Regions from separate parts of the Rugamonas sp. FW305-51 genome, predicted to be linked through region 2. Evidence: predicted binding sites of a transcription regulator. Region 2 holds the regulator's gene; the other holds the start of a gene.

Region 1 (10,233 bases), on a different contig from region 2:
AGGAAACGGCTTACTCCGGTGCCCAGACCGTGGCCTATTCGGGTGCGGCCACCAAGCAAGCCAAGGAAACGGCTTACTCCGGCGCCCAGACCGTGGCCTATTCGGGCGCAGCCACCAAGCAGGCCAAGGACACGGCCTACTCCGGCGCGCAGACGGTCGCCTATTCGGGCGCAGCAAATTCCAATGCAGGCGCGCAAAAAATGGCCTATTCTGGATTACCGGCAGAGAAACAGACTGCCTACTCCGGCGCGGCCGGTGCTGCCCTGACCGACAGCATGTACACAGTGCGGCCACGCCTGAGCGCTTGAGTGTCCGGCGTCCTGGCGGCTGAACCGCCAGGCGCTGCGCACGATGATGCCGGGGCCCTTGCAGGGCCGCCGGCATTTTTTTCGCCCCCCCCATGGAGATCGTCATGGCCGTCCATACAGTCACCAGCAGCACCACGACGGTACAGGCGCCGCCTGCGCCGCAGCCCAAGCCGACGCACAAGGCCACAACCGAACAGACGGCCGCCCCGCCGCCATTGCCACCGCCGGCGCCCGCCGTCAACACGCAGGGACAGACGATAGGCACGACCATCAGCACCAGGGCTTGAGGGCGGCGAACTGAAAAGGAAGGGAACTGGCCGCAAGGCCGGAACGATGACATGCCGGGCATGGAGCACGCCGGCCTGATGAAAAAACAACACGGAGCAGACGGCACGCCAAACGGCGCCGTCCCGTCAGGCCCACGGCCTGGCAACAGGGGCAACGGCGTAAGGCTGCGCTTACGCCGTGGCTAGCGGCTGCTTAGGCAGCCATCAGCTCGCGCAGTTCGCGAATGCTGAAGTCGCTGATCTCGTGCATGCGGATCAGGATGGTCGCGCCGATCGGCAGCGTGTTGTGACGGATCTTGCTGATCACAGGTGGCGCAACTTCCAGCGCGCGCGACAGGGCAGCATCATTTTTCAGTTGCAGTTTCTCAATGATGGCGTCCAGCACACGGTTCGGGTTGTACGTAGGCGACGCGGTGATTTCTTTGATAGACATGATAGTTCAGTAGGTTTCTGGCCGTCTCTTGGTAAGAAAACGACACTCAAATAAAAAATATTTAGCTTCATTACCTCGATCGCAGCCCAAGACACCAGCTTTCATACTGGCATCCGGTGCGCGGCCGGGATAATACACGCTTCCGTTAACGTAAGGCTAACTCATCAGACATTTCTGTGAGATTTAGAGAGATTTTACGCCTATTTCTTGTGGTAGGAATATTTTTCTTGCGAAATAAGTAAAAATCCCTAGCGTGTGCGGCTGAAACCTGCGGCGAGGAAGCACCATTCGACAGCGAGCAGCGTGGCCAGCTGGGCGATCGTGCCTGGGAAGAACAGGCCTTGGCCTGTGGAGAAATCGCTACAACGGGAACCGCCGTACCAGCCCAGCTGGCGGCGGATTTCGTCTGGCGTGGGAGGGGGGCGGCGGTCGAACTCGCGCAGGTGCATATAGGCCCGAACCTGCTCTTTGGTCGGATGCAATGGGGTTTGCATGTTGCGCTCCTTCACGGTCCTCGCCGGCTTGCGTCGGCGATATAGTAGTTAACGGCCAGCTAACCGAATTCTGCAGCCGTCACCACGATCTCGCTCACCATATCGTACCATAGAGCGGGCTGTTTGATATATATCATGCAACTCGACTTGCCAGTGTGACGCAACAAGCTTACACGGAACTTGCACCGGCCGGCCGGCCCGGCAACGGCCATGCGCTAGAATAGCGGCCCTGGCCCGCCGGCACCGGCCGCCCACTTAACCGCACTAGAAGGCCCCCATGACTTACGAAGAATTCCTCGACGAGATCACCACCCTGCTCACCGAGCTGTACGACATGACCGACGAGGCCGCCATCAAACTGGTGGTCGATGCCCAGGCCGCCGATTATTTCGTCACCCATGACGACCAGCCCGAGCTGCGCACGGCCGAGCAGGCGAAGAAGGAAGCCGTCGCCCTCTACGAAAGCAAGCAGAACAAGCAACGCACCCAGCAGAAGCAACAGCAGCGCGTACAACAACAACGCGTCCAGCAGAAGAAACGTTGACCTGTCCGGCGCAGCTGCCCGTCGCCCGCCGCGGCACGCCATGCCCCGGCGCCACGGCGCGCCACATGTGGCCAGGCCGGCACGGCGCCGGATTCAGCTCGGCTTCATTTTGGTTACACGTCGGTTCCAGGCCGATTTCAGGCCGGATTGAGCCCGGATTGCGGTCACCCCCTGGCCAGCTTCAGACCGGCGCAACCGCGGATGGCACCATTCCGGCAGCCAGGGCATCGGCCACCGTCGGGTAGCGCAGGCGCACGCCCAACTCCCTTTTCAAGCGGGTATTGTCCATGCGCCGCGATTCGGACATGAACGACAGCAGCGTCGGCGTGACCACCTGCTCCAGCGCCGCCCGCGGCAGGCGGGGCGGACGCGGCAATGCACAGGCATCGGCCACGGCGTCGAAGTACTGGCCCATTTTCATTTCACTGTCGTCGACGGCATGGTAGACCCGGTTCGGCCGTCCCCGCAGCAGCGCGCGCGCCACGATGCGGGCCAGGTCGTCGGCATGGATGTGGTTGGTGTACACATCCTCCGCCTCGGCCAGCGCCGGCGTGCCCTGCTGCAGGCGCTTGAGCGGCAATCGCTCGGGCGCATAGATGCCGGGCACGCGCAGGATGGACAAGGCGGCGCCTGCCCGGATCGCCCAGCTGCGCAGCACCTGCTCCGCATCCACCCGGCGGCGGGCGCGGCCGTTAGAGGGCGCCACCGGCCGGCTCTCATCGATCAGGGCGCCGCCGCAATCGCCGTAGACGCCGCTGGTGCTGACATAAACCAGCCGACCATGCTCGGGTAAAATGGCAGTCAGATGCCGCGTGCGCAGATCGAGCGCGCCGTCGGACTGGGGCGGGGCCAGGTGCACCACATATTGCGCCAGGCCCGCCAGGCGGCGCAGCGTGGCCGGACGGTCGAGGTCGGCCACCAGCGGCACGGCGCCCAGCGCGCGCAGCGCGGCGCAGCGCCCCGGCTGGCTGGTGAGGGCGAACACGCGGAACTGCGTGCGCAACAAGGACAGCAAGCGCATGCCGACGTCGCCGCAGCCGACGATAAGCAGGCGCGGCCGATGGAATTTTCGAATAACTGTATTTTTCATATGAAAGATTGTATGACGTTTCACATTACCGTACAGCCCAGCGGCCATCAATTCGCCTGCGAGGAAGACGAAACCGTGCTGGCGGCCGCCATGCGCGCCGGCGTCGGCCTCCCCTACGGGTGCAAGAACGGCGCCTGCAGTTCCTGCAAGGGCAAGATCGTGTCGGGCAACGTCAGCCACAAGGCGCACCAGCAGCGCGCCCTGACGGCGGAAGAGGAAAGCGCCGGCTGGTCGCTGTTCTGCTGCGCCACCGCCCACAGCGACCTGGTGATCGAGGCGCGCGAAGTGGAAGGCAGCAGCGACTATCCAGTCAAGAAGATGCCGTCGCGCGTGAGCACCATCGAAAAAGTGGCGCCGGACGTGGTGGTGTTGACGCTGCAATTGCCGGCCAACGAAAAGCTCAAGTACCGGGCCGGCCAGTACATCGAATTTATGCTGCGCGACGGCAAGCGGCGCAGCTACAGCGTGGCCACGGCGCCGGAATCGGAACAGCCGCTGGCGCTGCACATCCGCCACATGCCGGGCGGCCTGTTCACGGAACAGGTGTTTACCACGCTCAAGGAGCGCGACATCCTGCGCTTCGAAGGACCGCTGGGCACCTTCTTCGTGCGCGACGACAGCGACAAGCCCATGGTGCTGCTGGCCTCCGGCACCGGCTTCGCGCCCATCAAGGCCATCGTCGAACACCTGGTGCAGCAGGGCTCGACCCGCCCCATGACCCTGTACTGGGGCGGCCGCCGCCCGCAGGACCTGTACATGGACGCCCTGTGCCGTCAGTGGGCCGCCGAGCTGCCCAACTTCAAGTACATCCCCGTGGTGTCGGACGCCCAGCCGGACGACGCCTGGCAAGGCCGCACCGGCTTCGTGCACCAGGCCGTGATGGCCGACCTGCCCGACCTGTCGGGCTACCAGGTGTATGCCTGCGGCGCGCCCGTCATGGTCGACTCGGCCCGTCACGACTTCGTGGCCCAGTGCCGCCTGCCCGACGACGAGTTCTACGCGGACGCGTTCACCACCGAAGCGGACCTCAACAAGCCGTAATGGCAACGGCGCCTGCCCACGCAGGTGCCCCGCCTTGGCGACGCGGCGTGCCAAGGTGGCGCGTCGCCCTACCCCTGCCCGCGTCCGATGCCTGTAAGATGGCGCCATCCCCACTCGCCAACTGACGATGCGTGTCCAACTGCCATTGCGCGGATTCATCCGCAGCCGCCCTCACCTGGTCGGCGCCATCGCGCTGGGCGCGGTGGTCGGCCTCTTCCTGCCCCATGCCTGGTCCGGGCTGACGCGCCTGCTGGTGGCGTGGGACACGGGCGTGTGGGGCTATCTGCTGACCACGGGCTGGATGATGATGCGGGCCGACCATGTCCTGGTCAAACGTTTCGCGGCCCGCCAGGACGAACGCTCGCCCGTGATCCTGGCCACCCTGTGCGTGGCCGCCCTGGCCAGCCTGGTGGCCATCGTGTCGCAACTGTCGGCCCTGAAGGACGTGGCCGGCACCGAGCGGGCCTTGCATTACGGCCTGGTCGTGCTGACGCTGCTTGGCTCCTGGTTCCTGGTCGGCACCCTGTTCACCTTCCACTACGCCCACCTGTACTACACGGAGCCGGACGGCGAAGCGTCGCTGGCCTTCCCCGACGGCACGCGCCAACCCGACTACTGGGACTTCCTGTATTTCTCGTTCACCATCGCGGTGGCGGCGCAGACGTCAGACGTCACGGTGCGCACGCCGCCGATGCGCAAGCTGGTGCTGGGCCAGTCAGTGCTCAGCTTCTTCTTCAACCTGGTCATATTGGGGCTGTCCATCAATATTGCAGCAGGCATTATCAATACCTGAGCGCGATCCAGGGCTATTCCGAAGCGATGATCTGACGCGGGTTTCGCCGCTGCCGAAAAGGAGTAAGATAAACCCGTGTGCAAGGCATTTTGGCCACCAGGTTTGGGTGCACACCGGGCGACGCCATGGGCGCCACCCCCGAAGCACAAATGCTTTGACCCTGCCTTCTTGTATAACCGGGAGTAAGCATATGCAGATCAATATCAACACCGATAAAACCATCGAACGTCATGCAGGCCTGGACGAACATGTGCATTCCGTCGTCAACGCTGCCCTCAACCGGTTTGGCGAGCATATCAGCCGGGTCGAAGTCCACCTCAGCGACAACAACAGCCAGAAATCGGCCGACGGCGATAACCGCTGCCTGATGGAAGCACGTGTGACGGGCTATCAGCCGATCGCCGTCAGCGACCATGCCGCCACGCTGCACCAGGCCATCGGCGGCTCCGCCGACAAGCTCAAACGCGCCATCGACAGCGCCCTGGGCCGCCTGCACGACAGCAAGCTGCGCACTCCCGTACCGGACGGCGCCACCGCCGAGGAAGCGGCCGACTGACCACGGCCAGGACGGCCCGCCGCCTGGCGCGGCGTGCCGTCAGCGCTGCGCCAGCTGGCGCAGATAGCGCAATCCCTGCAGCGAACGGCTGCCATACCACGACATCATCTCCCCATCGACCAGCAACACCGGCTTGCCGATCTGGCGTTCCAGCGCGTCGCAGTGCGCCTCCGTGAATCGGTAGGGCTCGCTCGACAGCAGCACGCCGTCTATGCCCTCCAGCAAGGCCGGCGTCCACTCGAAGCGCGGATAGCGCACCGGGCCCAGGTCCGGCACCTGCCAGCCGATCTCGGCCAGCATGCTGGCGATATAGGTGTCGCGCGACACGCTCATCCATGGGTCTTGCCAGATGCAGTACAACATGGTCTGCGGGCGCGTTGCCGGCGCCGCGCGCAGGTTCGCATGCAGGTCCGCATATTCCTGTTCGAAGGCGGCGCACCAGGCTGCCGCCTGCTCGTCGGCGCCGAACACGGCGCCCATCAGGCGCGCCAGCGCCACGTTGTCGTACGGCCGGTTGGGATGGGTGACGACGATGTGCGGCACGAACTCGGCCAGCGCATCGACGGTGGGCTTTTCATTCTCATCGATGTTGACCACCAGGTGGGTCGGCGCCAGCTTGCGGATCTTGTCCACGTTGACATCCTTGGTGCCGCCAATCTTGGGGATGGCCTGCACCACCTCGGCCGGATGGATGCAAAAACCGGTGCGCCCCACGATCCGGCCGGCCAGGCCCAGCTCGCACAGCAGTTCCGTGATTGAGGGCACCAGCGAGACGATGCGCGCCTGCGGCGCGGCCACGTGTTGCTGGCCGATGGCGTCGGTCAAGTTCATATTAGTGTCGGCCTGCGGTTGCGGAGAATGGCGCTATTGAAACACGGGGCGGCGCGCCGGCGCCACTTTTATCAAGCGGACCCCGATCACGTTTCATGACAACTTTGTTTGCGCTATGATAATGGCCAGGCTTGCATGTTGGCAGCCTCTTCCCTGAAAGACGATCGTGAAACAAATCAGCACCTTTGGCGCCTCCGGCTACCCGCTCAGCGAATTGCAGTTATTTCGCGACGCCGACGACGCGGCCGCCATCGCGCAGCGTCTGGCCGGCTGCGCCGTGGTGCGGGTGGAAGCGGGCCAGCCCGTCGCCGACGGCCAGCGGGCCAGGCTCTACATCGTACTGCGGGGCGCGCTGGCCGTGGCGGCCGACACCCGCACCGGCATGGCCGACGGCACCGTCAGCAAGGTATTACCGGGCGAAAGCGTGGGGGAACAATCGGTGCTCGACGAGGAAACCAATCTGTCGTCCATCACCGCCCTGGAACAAAGTGAGTTGCTGGTGATCGAGGCCGATCTGGTCTGGCAGCTGATCGACGAATCGAACGCGCTGGCGCGCAACCTGCTGCGGCTGCTGTCGTTCCGCATCCGCGCCGCCAACGCCCAGTTGCGCCGGCGCCAGAAGCTGGGCGAGTTCTACCGCCAGCTGTCCATGATAGACGGCCTGACGGGCCTGTATAACCGGGCCTGGCTCAACGATGTGCTGCCCACCATGGTGGCCGCGGCGCACGGGGCCGGCACGCCGCTGGCCCTCATCATGATCGACCTCGACCATTTCAAGAAATTCAACGACAGCCATGGCCACCTGGCCGGCGACCAGGCGCTGCGCACGGCGGCCCAGGTGCTGAGCGGCGCCCTGCGCCCGACCGATTGCGCCGTACGCTACGGCGGCGAGGAAATGATGGTGCTGTTGCCCGACACCAGCGACAAGGTGGCCGTGGCCGTGGCGGAACGGTTGTGCGAGCGGATGCAGCAGGCCGTCGTGTTCGGCGACATGCGCCTGCCGCTGCCCCATATCACGGCCTCGCTGGGCGTGGCCAGCCTGCAGCCGCAGCAGGACGAGCACGCACTGATCGCGGTGGCCGACGCCGCCCTCTACCGCGCCAAGGAAGCGGGCCGCAACCGCGTGGCCCTGCAGGAGCTGCCGGCCTGACGGTTCAGGCGGCGTGACCGGCCGCCGTGGCGGGCGCGGACGCCGCAATGGATGCGTGGGCCGAGACCGCCACAGTCTGCGTCGCTGCCGACGTGGCCGGCTCCGGTGCGCCGTCCGATGGCGCGGTGGCCGGCTTGCTGCGTTGCGCCGCCTCGAAGTCCGCATAGCCCTTCTGCACCAGCTCGTAGGTCTTGTCGATATTGCTGGCGATGTCGCCGTTCAGCACGCTCAGCCCGGTCAGGATATCGCGCGCTTCCTTGAAGCCCTGCTCCATGCCGCCCTTGATGGTGGACATGAAGTTGCTCAGCATCTGGTCCGGATCTTCCCCCGCATGCTGTTTCTGGTAGGCCCCGTAGAAGGCCGTCGACAGGGACACGATGCGGCCCGCCGTGCCGGCCGGCGTATTGTCTTGCGACATGGCGTTCTGGATGGCGTTGTCGCCCAGCTGGCCTTTCAAGGCTTCGTTGATGCCGGTCAGGGCCGACTTGAGCAACAGCGCCAGCGGATCGTCCTGGGCGCCGATCGACACCGTCAGCGAAGCCTGCACGATGGACGCGTTCAGTTGCAGCCGGGCCTGGGCCGCCGGCGCCGGGCCGGCCTCGCCGGTCTGCTGGCTGGCCGCCACATTCACCGGGGCAGCCGGTGCCGCCACGGTGGCGTTGACGGAAACGTGATTTGACATGATGACGCTCCTTGCTCCAGCATACTGGATGAACTCGCGGCCAATGACCACGCCACCGGCCCCGGGGGCTGGCCAGGCGTGCGCGGCGCTGCTGTGGCGCCGGGCAGGCTGAATCTGGCCTTCCACCTTATACTATCGGCCCGCGGCCAGAAAACTGCAGTATTTTCAACAAATTTATGACTTCCCACACTTTCCTCTGGCACGACTATGAAACCTTCGGCGCGCAGGCGCGCCGCGACCGTCCCGCCCAGTTCGCCGCCATCCGCACCGATGCCGACCTGAACGAGATCGGCGAGCCGATCATGCTGTACTGCAAGCCGGCCAACGACTTCCTGCCCGACCCGCAGTCATGCCTGATCACGGGCATCACGCCCCAGCAATGCCTGGAATGGGGCGTGCCCGAACACCAGTTCGCCGCCACCATCGAGCAGGCATTCTCCAAGCCGGGCACGGTGGGCGTGGGCTACAACACGATACGGTTCGACGACGAGATCACCCGCTTCCTGTTCTGGCGCAACCTGATCGATCCGTATGCGCGCGAGTGGCAGCACCAGTGCGGCCGCTGGGACATCCTGGACGTGGTGCGCATGACCTACGCCCTGCGGCCGGACGGCATCAACTGGCCCACGCGCGAAGATGGCAAGCCCAGCTTCCGGCTGGAACACCTGGCCGCCGCCAACGGCCTGCTGCACGAGGCGGCCCACGACGCGCTGTCGGACGTGCGCGCCACCATCGCGCTGGCGCGCCTGATCAAGCAAAAGCAGCCCAAGCTGTTCGACTTCTGCTTCGCCCTGCACAAAAAGGACCGCGTGGCCGACGAGATCGGCATGCACCTGGCGCCCGCCCTGCGCGCGCCCTTCCTGCACGTGTCGGGCATGTTCCCGGCCGAGCGCGGCTGCCTGGGCGTGGTGTGGCCGCTGGGCGTGCACCCGACCAACAAGAATGAAGTGATCGTCTGGGATTGCAGCTACGACCCGCGCGAGCTGGCCGCGCTGGACGCCGACACGATACGGCTGCGCCTGTTCAGCAAGGCCGACGCCCTGCCCGAAGGCATGACCCGCCTGCCCATCAAGAGCATCCACCTGAACAAGTCGCCGATGCTGGTATCCAACCTGAAGACGCTGTCGCCGGCCATGGCCGCGCGCTGGGGCATCGACGTGGAAGGGTGCCGCGCCAACGCGGCCCTGGCCGCGGCCGGGCCGGACATGGCGGCCACCTGGGCCGCCGTGTTCCACCGTCCGGGCGCGCCGGCGCTGGATGTGGATGAGGATCTGTACAACGGCTTCGTCGGCACGGGCGACCGCCGCCTGCTCGAATCGCTGCGCAAGGAAACTCCGGCCAGGCTGGCCACGATGTCGCCCGTGTTCGACGATGCGCGGCTGGCCGAACTGCTATTCCGCTACCGCGCCCGCAACTTCCCCGAGACGCTGTCGGCGGCTGAAATGGAACACTGGGAACAGCACCGCGCAGCCCGCCTGTTCGACGGCGAAGGCGGCGCCCGCACGGTCGACCTGCTGTTCAGCGAGATCGACCAGCTGCAGGAAACGGCCGACGAGCGCGGCGAACACATCCTCGGCGAGCTGTACGACTATGCGGAGATGGTCGCGCCGGCGCGCTACTGATGCCGCTGGTCCGCCTCAGCCAGCGCGGAACTGGTTGATGGCTTCGCGCGTCTCCAGCGCCACGCGGCGGGCGGCGGCGGCGAAGTCTTCAGCGCCCTGCTGCGGCGCATAGATAATGGCGCGCGAGGAATTGATCATCATGCCGCTGCCGCCGGCCGTCTTGCCCGCGCGTACGGTGGCCGCGATATCGCCGCCCTGGGCGCCGATACCGGGCACCAGCAGCGGCATGTCGCCCACGATGGCGCGCACCTGCGCCAGCTCTTCCGGGAAGGTGGCGCCCACCACCAGCGCGCACTGGCCGTTGCTGTTCCACTTTTCCGCCACCAGCCGCGCCACGTGCTGGTACAGGGGCTGGCCGTCCACGTTCAGGAATTGCAGGTCGGAGCCGCCCGGGTTCGAAGT
Region 2 (10,233 bases):
GGCCAGGTCCACCCCGAAGATGGCCTTGCCGCTGGTGAGCGCCAGGCTCTTGCCGGGGGCCAGCACGCCGTGATTGATCAGGCTGGTGGCGGCCATCGATTCGGAGGCCTGGTAGCTGCTCTTGAGCGATTCCACGGTCGAATTCAGCTTGTTGATGCCCGTCACCGTCGACAGCTGGGCCAGCTGGCTGGTGACCTGGGCGTTGTCGAGCGGATTGAGCGGGTCCTGGTTCTTGAGCTGGGTCACCAGCAGGGTCATGAACTTGTCCTGGTCGGCCTGCACGCCGCTGGCGGCGGTGGCCGCCTTGGCGTTGACGGCATTGAGCAGGGCCGTGGACGGCGCGGTGGAATTTTGTACGGTGGACATGGTAGCCTCGGTTTAAGTGCGGGCCGCTTACTGGCCGATGGTCAGGGTTTTCAGCAACAGGGTCTTGGCCGCGTTCATGGTTTCCACATTGGTCTGGTAGGAACGCGAGGCCGACAGCATGTTGACCATTTCATCGACCACATTGACGTTGGGCATGGTCACATAGCCCTTCTCGTCGGCCAGCGGATTCTTGGGGTCGTACTTGAGTTTCATGGGCGACGGGTCTTCCACCACCTGGCGCACCCGCACCCCGGTGGAGGCGCCGCCGTCGGTGGCCGGGGTGGCTTCGAACACCACCTGCTTGGCGCGGTAAGCTTCGCCGCTGGCGCTGGTGGCGCTGTCGGCGTTGGCCAGGTTGCTGGCCACCACGTTCAGGCGCTGGGCCTGGGCGCTCATGGCCGAACCGGAAACATTGAAAATACTGAACAGCGACGACATGATTAGTTACCTCCCTGGATGGCCGCCATCATTTCCTTGACCTGGGCGTTGATCATCGTGATGCCGGCCTCGTAGCGCAGCGCGTTGTCGGCGAACTGGTTGCGTTCCACATCCATGTCCACCGTGTTGCCGTCCACGGCGCCCTGCACCACGCCCCGGTACAGCAGCGGCGTGCCGTCCGGCAGCGCCGTGCCATCCTTGGCCGGGGCCGGATAATGCCGGGTCGCCGTGGTGCGCAGCGGTTGGCTGGCACTGCTGGCCAGGGCGCTTTGCAGCGCGCTGGAAAAATCGATGTCACGGGCCTTGTAGTTAGGGGTATCGCCGTTGGCGATGTTGGACGCGAGCACGGTCTGGCGCTGCGAGCGCAGGCTCAGCGCGGCTTCGTGAAAGCGCAGGTAATCGTCGAGTTTCCCTAACATGACAGGCTCCGTAGCGTGCGTCCGGCCATGATGGGCTGGACGAACTGGTGATGACAGGAGCCATGATACGGCCGCTTGCAGCACGGCAATCGAACGATAAGGCCATGCTTTTGCGCCCTATTCCGGGCTTGCCGGCGGGCCGGCCGGACTATCATGGCACCATTCCCCGGACACCTAGACCATGAAACCACTGTTGCTCACCACCTTGCTGCTGGCCCTGTCGGCCGGCGCGGCCGCCCAACCGGGCACCGGGCGCCAGGACGCCGCCGCCCTGCGGCAAAGCGTGGAACAATTCCTGCAAACGCAGACGGCCGGCCTGCCGGGCCAGGCCAGGGTCACCGTGGGCGCCATCGATGCCCGCATGGCCCTGCCCGCCTGCCCGGCGCCGCAAGCCTTCCTCATGCCGGGCAGCCGGGCCTGGGGCAAGACGACGGTGGGGGTACGCTGCGGCGCGCCCGTGTGGACGATCTATGTGCAAGCGAATGTGAGCGTGGTGGCCGACTACATCGCCAGCGCCGTGCCGCTGGCCCAGGGCCAGACCATCGAGGCGGGCCAGCTGGTGGCCGTACAGGGCGACCTGACGGCCATGCCGCCGGGCATCGCCACCGACATGGCCCAGGTGGTGGGCCGTTACGCCAACGTGTCGCTGCCGTCCGGCACGCCGCTGCGGCTCGATACGCTCAAGAGCCGGCCTGTGGTGCAGCAGGGCCAGCTGGTGCGGCTGGTCTCGAGCGGCAACGGTTTTTCCGTGTCGGCCGAGGGGCGTGCCGTCAGCACGGCCGGCGACGGCCAGGTGGTGCAGGTAAGAACTGCCGGTGGGCAACAAATTAGCGGGATCGCCAAGGCGGGCGGTCTGGTGGAAGTCGCGTTCTGAGGAAAGTTGAGTTCTTTGCGGTAAGGCACGCTAAAGTTTATTCAAGGGCCGCCGTTATAGACTCATACCCCGGAGTCCGAGACTCCGATCAGACGAGGATGATGCTGTGAAAATCAACGATACACTCAAGAGCACCCCCGGCTTGCCGGTGTCGCCCGCAGGCACGTCCAACGCCCGTGGCGCCGATAAGACGGCAGCGACCCCGGCCGCGACGGACAATGTACGCCTGTCGCCGCAGGGCCAGGCAATGGCGGCCAGTGCGGCCGGCGGCGGCAGCGCCGTGTTCGACACCAAGAAAGTCGAACGCATCAAGCTGGCCATTGCCGACGGCCAGTTCCAGGTCAATTCGGAAAAAGTGGCGGACGGACTGCTGGACACGGTCAAGGATCTGCTGCACTCAAGAAAACGTTAGGACTTACCATGCCAGCCGTAAACCCGATGACCATCCTGCGCGAAGAACAGCGCCTCATGACTTCCCTGCTGGCAGTGTTGAAGCAGGAGCAGCAGCATCTGGTGGCCGCCAATATCGACGGCTTGACGGCATTGACGCCGGAAAAATCGGCCCTGGTCAGCCAGATGGCCACGCTGGCCAGCCAGCGTCACGGCGCACTGGGTGCGGCCGGCTACGCGCCCCAGGAAGCGGGCATGGCGGACTGGGTAGCCGCCTGCGACGACAGCGCCGCCGCCCCCCTGTGGCAGACCCTGCTGGAACAGACGCGGGAAGCGAAGGAACTGAACCGCATCAACGGCATGCTGATCAACAAGCACATGGGCCACACCCAGGGTGCGCTGCAAGCGCTGCGTCCGCTGGCCGCCGCCAGCAGCAGCTTCTACGGCCCCAGCGGCCACGCCACCACCTCCACCACCAGCCGCGGCTTCTTCGCCGGCTGACAATCAGGCAAGACAGGCCGGGCCCCAGTGGGGCGCCCGGAACGGCTGACGCCATTTGGCGCCAGCGCGCCATTGCTGCGCCTGTGCTGAAAATTTATTTCATCCACACGCCCGAAATGAACAAAAATTTCAGGTGCGGCGGCATGCCCGCGTGCGCGTAGCGCAACACCACGATAACGTGAGCGGCGCCGCCTATTGCGGCTTGATGGCCGGCGTGGGCAATTCCGTCACCGTATCGGGCAGGCCGGACAGGATGGTGACAGCCACCCGCCGGTTGCGGGCCCGCCCCTCGGCCGAGGCGTTGGACGACACGGGCACGTTGGCCGCATGGCCGACGGCCGTCAGGCGGGCCGGCGCCACGCCGGCGTCAATGAACAGGCGCACCACGCTGGCCGCCCGCACGGACGACAGTTCCCAGTTGGACGGGAACAGGGCGTTGCGGATGGGCTGGTTGTCCGTGTGCCCCTCCACCTGGACGTCGTGGCCGTCGTCCTTGAGCAGCACGGCCACGGCCCGCAGCGCCTCCGTCGATTCGCTCGTCAGCCGGGCCTCGCCCGGGTCGAACAGCACGCTGGCATTGATCTCCACGCTGACCCCGCGGCTGTTCTGCGTCACCCGCACCTTGCCTTCCTTGACCAGCGGCGCCAGCGTGGACAGCAGGTCCTGGGCCAGCTTGGTCATGTGTTCCTTCTCCTTGCGCAGCAATTCCGTGCGGCGGCGCAGGCCGGGATTGGGGATGGGCAGGTTCTGCACCTGGGTCGTGACGGGCTGGGCCGCGCCGGCCCCGCCGAAGGCGTCGCCCAACGCGTCCGAGAACACCTTGTATTTACCGATGTTGACGGACGAGACGGCGTACATGACGACGAAGAAAGCGAACAGCAAGGTGATGAAATCGGCATACGAGATCAGCCAGCGCTCGGGGTTCTCCACTTCCTCGTCGAACTTCCTGCGCGCACGCCGGTATTGCATGTCACTGCTCCCGCAGCAGCGTGGCCACGCGCTCGTCGATCACGCGCGTGTGGTCGCCCGTGGCGATGTCGTGGAACACGGCGGCCGCGATTTCCTGCTGGTGCACGGCCTGGGTGACGATGGCCTTGAGCTTGTTGGCCACCGGGTACAGGAACAGGTTGGCCAGCCCCACGCCGTAGATGGTGGAGACGAAGGCGACGGCGATGCCGGAACCGAGCTTGCTGGGGTCGGTCAGGTTTTCCATCACGTGGATCAGGCCCAGCACGGCGCCCAGGATGCCGATGGTGGGCGAATAGCCGGCCGCCGATTCCCAGATCCGCACCGCTTGCCGCTGTTCCGTCTCGTAGGCCGTGATTTCCGTGTCGAGGATGTGGCGCAGCTTGTCGGGCGCGATGCCGTCCACGATCAGGCGCAGGCCCTTGGCATTGAACTTGTCCTTGGAGGCGAGCATGTAGCGCTCCAGCGCCAGCAGGCCGTCGCGCCGGGCCGCCAGGTTCCAGGCGTTGATTTCGCGTGCCAGCGCCAGGCGGTTGTCGGGCGGCGGCGCGAACACCAGGCGCAGCATGCGCAGCCCGCGCCAGAAGGTGGGCGGGCGGGTCTGCAGCAGCACGGCGCCGAAGGTGCCGACGATGACGATGGCGAAGGCGGCCGGCTGCACCAGCGAGCCCAGTTGCCCGCCCTCCAGGCCCTGGCCGACGACGATGCCGGCCAGCGCCAGCAACACCCCCGCTACGCTGGCCCAGTCCAAGACCGCTCCCGTAAGGTTGCCCGCAGCCGCGCCACGGCCTGCGTGTGCAGCTGCGACACGCGCGATTCCGACACGCCCATCACGGCGCCGATTTCTTTCAAGTTCAGTTCCTCTTCGTAGTACAGGCCCATCAGGATTTTCTCCCGTGGCGGCAAGGCGTCGATGGCGTCGATCACGGCCTGGCGGAAGTCGCCGTCCAGCAGCGCGCGCAGCGGATCGCTCTCCTCGTCCGAGCAATAGCGGTCCAGGAAGCTGTCGTTGCCGTCGTCGTCATGGAAGTCCTCGTAGTAGACCAGCTGGTGGCCGCCGCCGTCGGACAGCATTTCCTGGTAGTCGGCCAGCGACATCTTGAGCATCTTGGCCACTTCCGACTCCGTGGGCGGGTGGCCCAGGCGCTGCTGCAGCGTGCTCATGGCCGTCTCGATCTTGCGCATGTTCTGGCGCATGGAACGGGGCAGCCAGTCGCTGCTGCGCAACTCGTCGAGCATGGCGCCGCGGATGCGCAGCACGGCATAGGTTTCGAACTGGGCGCCATGGGTTTCCTCATATCGGCTGATAGCATCGAGCAAGCCTATCATCCCGGCCTGGACCAGATCGTCCACCTCCACGCTCGGTGGCAGCTTGGCCTTCATGTGGTGGGCGAGGCGCTTGACCAACGGCATATGCTCCGTCAGCAAGCTGTCTCTGCTCGGTTTCCCTTTGACCGTGTACATAAAATCTTGTTATTCGTTAGGCGCTAAAATGGTTATGACTCCCCGCGCGTAAGGAAGGCGAGCCGGCCAGCGCAAAGCGCCCCGCCAGTTGACGAAACGCGACCGAAGCGCCGGCCAGCGGGAACGCGTCGACCACGGCCCGCCCCAGGCGCGCCGCCCGCTGCAGGTATTCGTCGGCCGGCACCGAGCCCATGGACACCAAGTTGACTGCCAGGTAACGGCTCGCTGCTTGCGCCATGTTATCGTATACCACCTTTGCTTCCGTTTCGGAAGCCCCGGTGACGAGAATTCCGAACGGACGCCGGCCCAGCTCCTGGTTCAGGCGCTTGATCATGCTGTAGGCGGCCGTGATCGAGCTGGCGTTGTTGGAAACTTGCACCACGATTTCGGCGCTGGCCATGACGGGCACGGGGAACGGGCCGCCATCGAATTCGCCATCGACGATCACCATGCCGGTCTGCTTGACCAGCACGTCGAACGCCTTGGCCAGGCGGCGCGCCTCGTCCGGGCCGCAGCGCGCTTCGCCGCGCGTCATGGACGCCACGGCAAAACCCTGCGGCGCCTGGTACAGCACCTGGTTCAGGGCGCACTCCTGGCGCGCCACGTTGAGCAGGCTGGCGCCGCCGTCCACGCCCAGGCGCGAGGCGACGCCATGGCCACCGGCGCAGGCATCCATCAGCAGCACGTCGTTGCCGGCGCGGGCCAGCGAGGCGCCCAGGTTGACCAGCATGGCGGCCTTGTCGTCTTGCGGCGTGGCTGACAGGAAGGTGACGATGCGTGGCGTGGGGCCGGCCAGCATCCGGCGCAGGCCTTCGGCCTGGTCGAAATCGAAATTAGCCAAGGCGCACCTCGCGCAGCGAGCTGTCGGCACCGGCGTTGGACATCAGCAGCGGCAATTCGGCATCGAGGTACTGGCCGGGGATGGCGTCGCGCTTGAGCTTGAAGGCGCGGTCGATCAGCCAGGCCGGGTCGGCCAGGTGCAGGTCTTCCGGCACGCGCTGGCCGTTCGACACATAGAACAGGTTCAGTTTCTGGCGGATCACCACGTCGAGTACGTTGCCGATGGCGGCCGCCTCGTCGAGCTTGGTCATGATGCAGCCGGCCAGGCCGCTGCCCTGGTAGGCCCGCACCACTTCGTTCAAGGTTTCCTGGGTGGCCGTCGCGTTCAGGCACAGCAGGCGTTTGACGTCGGCGCCGGCCCCTTGCAGCATGGCCACCTGTTCCGTCACCATCTGGTCGCGCTGGCTCACGCCCACCGTGTCGATCAGCACCGTGTGCTTGTTCTTCAGTTCCTTCAAGGCGATGCGCAGGTCCGCTTCGTCCTTCACCGAGTGCACCATCACGCCCAGGATCTTGCCGTAGATGCGCAACTGCTCGTGGGCGCCGATACGGTAGGCGTCGGTCGTGATCAGGGCCAGCTTGTCGGCGCCGTGGCGCATCACGCAGCGCGCGGCCAGCTTGGCCGTGCTGGTGGTCTTGCCCACGCCGGTGGGCCCCACCAAGGCGAACACCCCGCCCTGGTCGATCAGGGCATCCTCGTTGGCCATGGCGCTCAGGTTGCGGGTCAATACCGTCTTAATCCAGCGCATGCTGTCGGCCGCGTCGCGGCTGGCCGGCAGTTTTTCGATCAGGTAGCGCGCCAGGCTGGCGGAAAAACCGGCCGCCAGCATTTCGCGCAGCACGGCCGCCTTGTGCGGTTCGCGCTGCTGGGTCGACCCCCAGGCGATTTCGGCCAGCTGGGTTTCCATCATGCCGCGCATGGCACGGATTTCATTCATCATGCCGCTCATTTCGGCGGCCGCGTTCTGCTTGGCGCTGGCCACGGCGGAGGCCACCAGTTCCGAAATGCGCTCCATGTCAAGCGCGGCGGCGCGCGGCTGGGCCGGCGCAGGCGCCGCGGCGGCGGCCGTGGCCGAGGCGTACGAGGATGGCGAGGCGACCACGCGGCGCGCCGGCTGCGCCGGCATCATGGGTGCGGGCGGCGACAGGTCCAGCTGAGGGCGCGGTGCGGCCATCGGCGAATGGGGCGCGGGGGCCGCCAGCGAGGCGGCATCGTCGTTGGCCAGGGCCAGGATTTCCACCACGCCATCGGCCTGGCGGTTGGACAGGATCACGGCGTCGGGACCGAGCGCCTCGCGCACCTTGCGCAGCGCTTCGCGCGAGGTGGGGGCGGTGAATTTCTTGACGTTCATGGCCGGCTCCCCTGGATCAGGGCAGCACGCGGATTGGAAAGTGGTTTGGCCATCATCATCGACTCCTGTTACTTGAGCGCTGCGCCTTCGACATGAGGCGCCTTTGCTCTGACAGTGCCATTATTGACGATGCACCATGGAAACGATCCGACGAACAGGGGTGGAAATGGGCCGTATTTCACCGTTGCCCGGCGCAATGCCGGGTATCAACGCCACTGGCCTGGCTGGCATGGAGCTCAGCTGCGGTTGAACACATCGTCCAGGCTGGCACCGCTGAACAGCTTCCTGGCCCAGGCATCGAGTTCGGCGCTGCCGGCGGCGGCCAAGTGTGCATGCACCAGGGGCGGTACGCTGCCGAACCGGGTTTCGATCAGCAAGGCCAGCATTTCAGCGCGCCCCTCTTGCCGCCCCTCTTGCCTCCCCTCTTGCCGCCCCACCTTCAAGCCTTCCCTGCGGCCAATTTTTCGGCCTATCTTTTCGATCGAAGTGACATATGGCATGGGCTCTCCCCTTTCCAGCATCCGGATTTCGCGCCACAAATCCAGTTCCAGCACCGTCGGCAAGCGCATCATCCAGTCGATCAACGAGTACAAATCTATGATACTTTGTTTGCTCCAGTCCCGCCCATACAACAAACGGGCCAGGCGCCGTTTGGCCGCATGGCGCCGGGCGGCATCGCCACGGGTTTGCTGCGTCAGCAAATGGGCCGCCACCACCAGCGCAAAGGGATTTGCCTGCGTCAGCAACGCATCCAGAAATGGCGCGTAATCGGTCAACTTGGCCACTGCAAAGGTGAAGCGCAGCTCGCATCCGAGCAAACTGTAGACAAACGACCGCGGCCGCCAGCTGGCAACGCGATCGGCCAGCACCGCCAGGCTGGCGACGGGACGTCGAAAGCGGTCGAACACACGGTAATGATAGGTGAATACGCGCTCGGAAAATTTACTCTCGCGCCGTCCCTGCACCTCGATATGCACCAGCACCCATTGCTGCGCACCAGCGCAGGTATGCACTTGCACCAGCTTGTCGACCAGCCGCTTACCCAGTTCGCCATCGCGCGCCAGCTGCGCCAGTTCCTGGTCGAGAAAAACATAAGGCCGCGACCAGTCTATGGCGGCATGGGCGCGTGGGAAGAAAAACGCCATAAATTCGGGAAAGTAACGCGTTACCGCATCCTTCCAGGGCGTGTCGTAGTCGTCGGATGCAATGGCCATGGCGCCAGTCTAGTCCGGGCGCACAAGTGCCGCCTGCGGACAGCGCAAAGGACGAGCGAAGCGGACGGCCGGCCCGGCCGCCGCCCGTCAATTTCAAGCCGGCTGGCCACCCACCAGCGACGTCACTCGGATGGTTTTCGTTTCCGGGATTTCCGCATGCGACAGCACCTTCAGTTGCGGCAAGGCACGGCGCAGGAAGCGCGACAGCAAGGCCCGCAGCGGCCCCGGCACCAGCAACACCGGCGTCAGGCCCAGCGCTTCCTGCTGGGTGGCGGCCGACTGGGCCTGCTGGGCGATGGTGTCGGCCAGGCCAGGTTCGATGCCGGCGCCGTCCGGGCCGCTGGCGGCCAGGGCCTGCATCAGCAAGCGCTCCAGGCGGTTGTCCAGCGTCATGACCGACAGCTCGGCCGCACCAGGGAACAGCTGCTGCACGATGGCCCGCCCGAGCGCGATGCGCACCAGCGCCGTCAGGTCGTTCGGATCCTGGGTGTGGACGGCGTGCTCGGCCAGCGTCTCGATGATGGAGCGCATGTCGCGGATGTGCACGCCTTCGACCAGCAGGTTCTGCAGCACCTTCTGCAGCGTCGACAGCGACACCATCTTCGGCACCAGGTCTTCCACCAGCTTGGGTGCATCCTTGCCCAGGTGATCGAGCAGGGCTTGCACTTCGGCCCGGCCCAGCAACTCCGAGGCGTGGGTGGTGATCAGGTGGTTCAGGTGGGTGGCCACCACCGTGCCCGCGTCGACCACCGTGTAGCCCATGGTCTGGGCCTGGTCGCGCAGGCCGGCGTCGATCCAGGTGGCCGGCAAGCCGAAGGCGGGATCGGTGGTCACCAGGCCGGGCAAGGTGCCGCTGGCCATGCCGGGATTGATGGCCAGGAACTGGCCGTTGAACGCTTCGCCCGTGCCCACCTCCACCCCCTTGAGCGTGATGCGGTAGGCCGACGGCTTCAGTTCCAGGTTGTCGCGGATGTGCACCGGCGGCGCCAGGAAACCGACTTCCTGCGCGAACTTCTTGCGGATGCCCTTGATGCGCTTGAGCAGTTCGCCGCCCTGGGTCTTGTCGACCAGGGGAATCAGGCGGTAGCCCACTTCCAGGCCCAACGTATCGACCGGCATGATGTCCTGCCAGCTGGCCTCTTCCTGCTCGGGCGCGGCCGGCGGCGGCGCCTCGGGCGCGGCCTCGGCGGCCGTGGCGGCCGTGGTGGCGCGGCGCGTCAGCAGCCAGCCCGAGCCGATCAGGACGCTGGCCAGCAACAGGAACACCAGGTTGGGCATGCCGGGGATCAGCCCCATGCCGCCGATGATGGCGCCCGTGATGTAGAGCACCTGCGGCTTGGCGAACAGCTGGCCGATCACCTGGGAGCCGATGTCCTGCTCGCTGGCCACGCGCGAGACGACGATACCGG

Evidence for each region. The regulator FliA, encoded in region 2, starts transcription of late flagellar genes. The targets are predictions, from matches to a motif close to CTAAAGTTTNNNNNNNNNNNGCCGNTA.
Region 1: the regulator FliA is predicted to act here: its motif matches at 8,343-8,369, upstream of AC3WOS_RS04535 (DUF5610 domain-containing protein).

What each region holds. Positions count from the first base shown of each region.
Region 1 covers NZ_JBYSZG010000004.1:120,946-131,178, forward strand. The annotation lists gene AC3WOS_RS04480 (glycine-rich domain-containing protein) at 1-308, shown strand, start outside; gene AC3WOS_RS04485 (hypothetical protein) at 413-595, shown strand; gene AC3WOS_RS04490 (hypothetical protein) at 789-1,028, opposite strand; gene AC3WOS_RS04495 (hypothetical protein) at 1,277-1,522, opposite strand; gene AC3WOS_RS04500 (hypothetical protein) at 1,800-2,066, shown strand; gene AC3WOS_RS04505 (SDR family oxidoreductase) at 2,248-3,156, opposite strand; gene AC3WOS_RS04510 (CDP-6-deoxy-delta-3,4-glucoseen reductase) at 3,169-4,197, shown strand; gene AC3WOS_RS04515 (DUF1345 domain-containing protein) at 4,325-4,990, shown strand; gene AC3WOS_RS04520 (HPF/RaiA family ribosome-associated protein) at 5,181-5,546, shown strand; gene AC3WOS_RS04525 (helical backbone metal receptor) at 5,586-6,377, opposite strand; gene AC3WOS_RS04530 (GGDEF domain-containing protein) at 6,544-7,527, shown strand; gene AC3WOS_RS04535 (DUF5610 domain-containing protein) at 7,532-8,209, opposite strand; gene sbcB (exodeoxyribonuclease I) at 8,386-9,831, shown strand; gene pyrF (orotidine-5'-phosphate decarboxylase) at 9,847-10,233, opposite strand, start outside.
Region 2 covers NZ_JBYSZG010000055.1:20,466-30,698, forward strand. The annotation lists gene AC3WOS_RS25165 (flagellar hook assembly protein FlgD) at 1-366, opposite strand, end outside; gene flgC (flagellar basal body rod protein FlgC) at 394-804, opposite strand; gene flgB (flagellar basal body rod protein FlgB) at 807-1,223, opposite strand; gene flgA (flagellar basal body P-ring formation chaperone FlgA) at 1,405-2,097, shown strand; gene flgM (flagellar biosynthesis anti-sigma factor FlgM) at 2,204-2,509, shown strand; gene AC3WOS_RS25190 (flagella synthesis protein FlgN) at 2,518-2,988, shown strand; gene motD (flagellar motor protein MotD) at 3,181-3,957, opposite strand; gene AC3WOS_RS25200 (flagellar motor protein) at 3,959-4,705, opposite strand; gene AC3WOS_RS25205 (RNA polymerase sigma factor FliA) at 4,687-5,418, opposite strand; gene AC3WOS_RS25210 (MinD/ParA family ATP-binding protein) at 5,435-6,259, opposite strand; gene flhF (flagellar biosynthesis GTPase FlhF) at 6,252-7,610, opposite strand; gene AC3WOS_RS25220 (RpnC/YadD family protein) at 7,847-8,824, opposite strand; gene flhA (flagellar biosynthesis protein FlhA) at 8,918-10,233, opposite strand, start outside.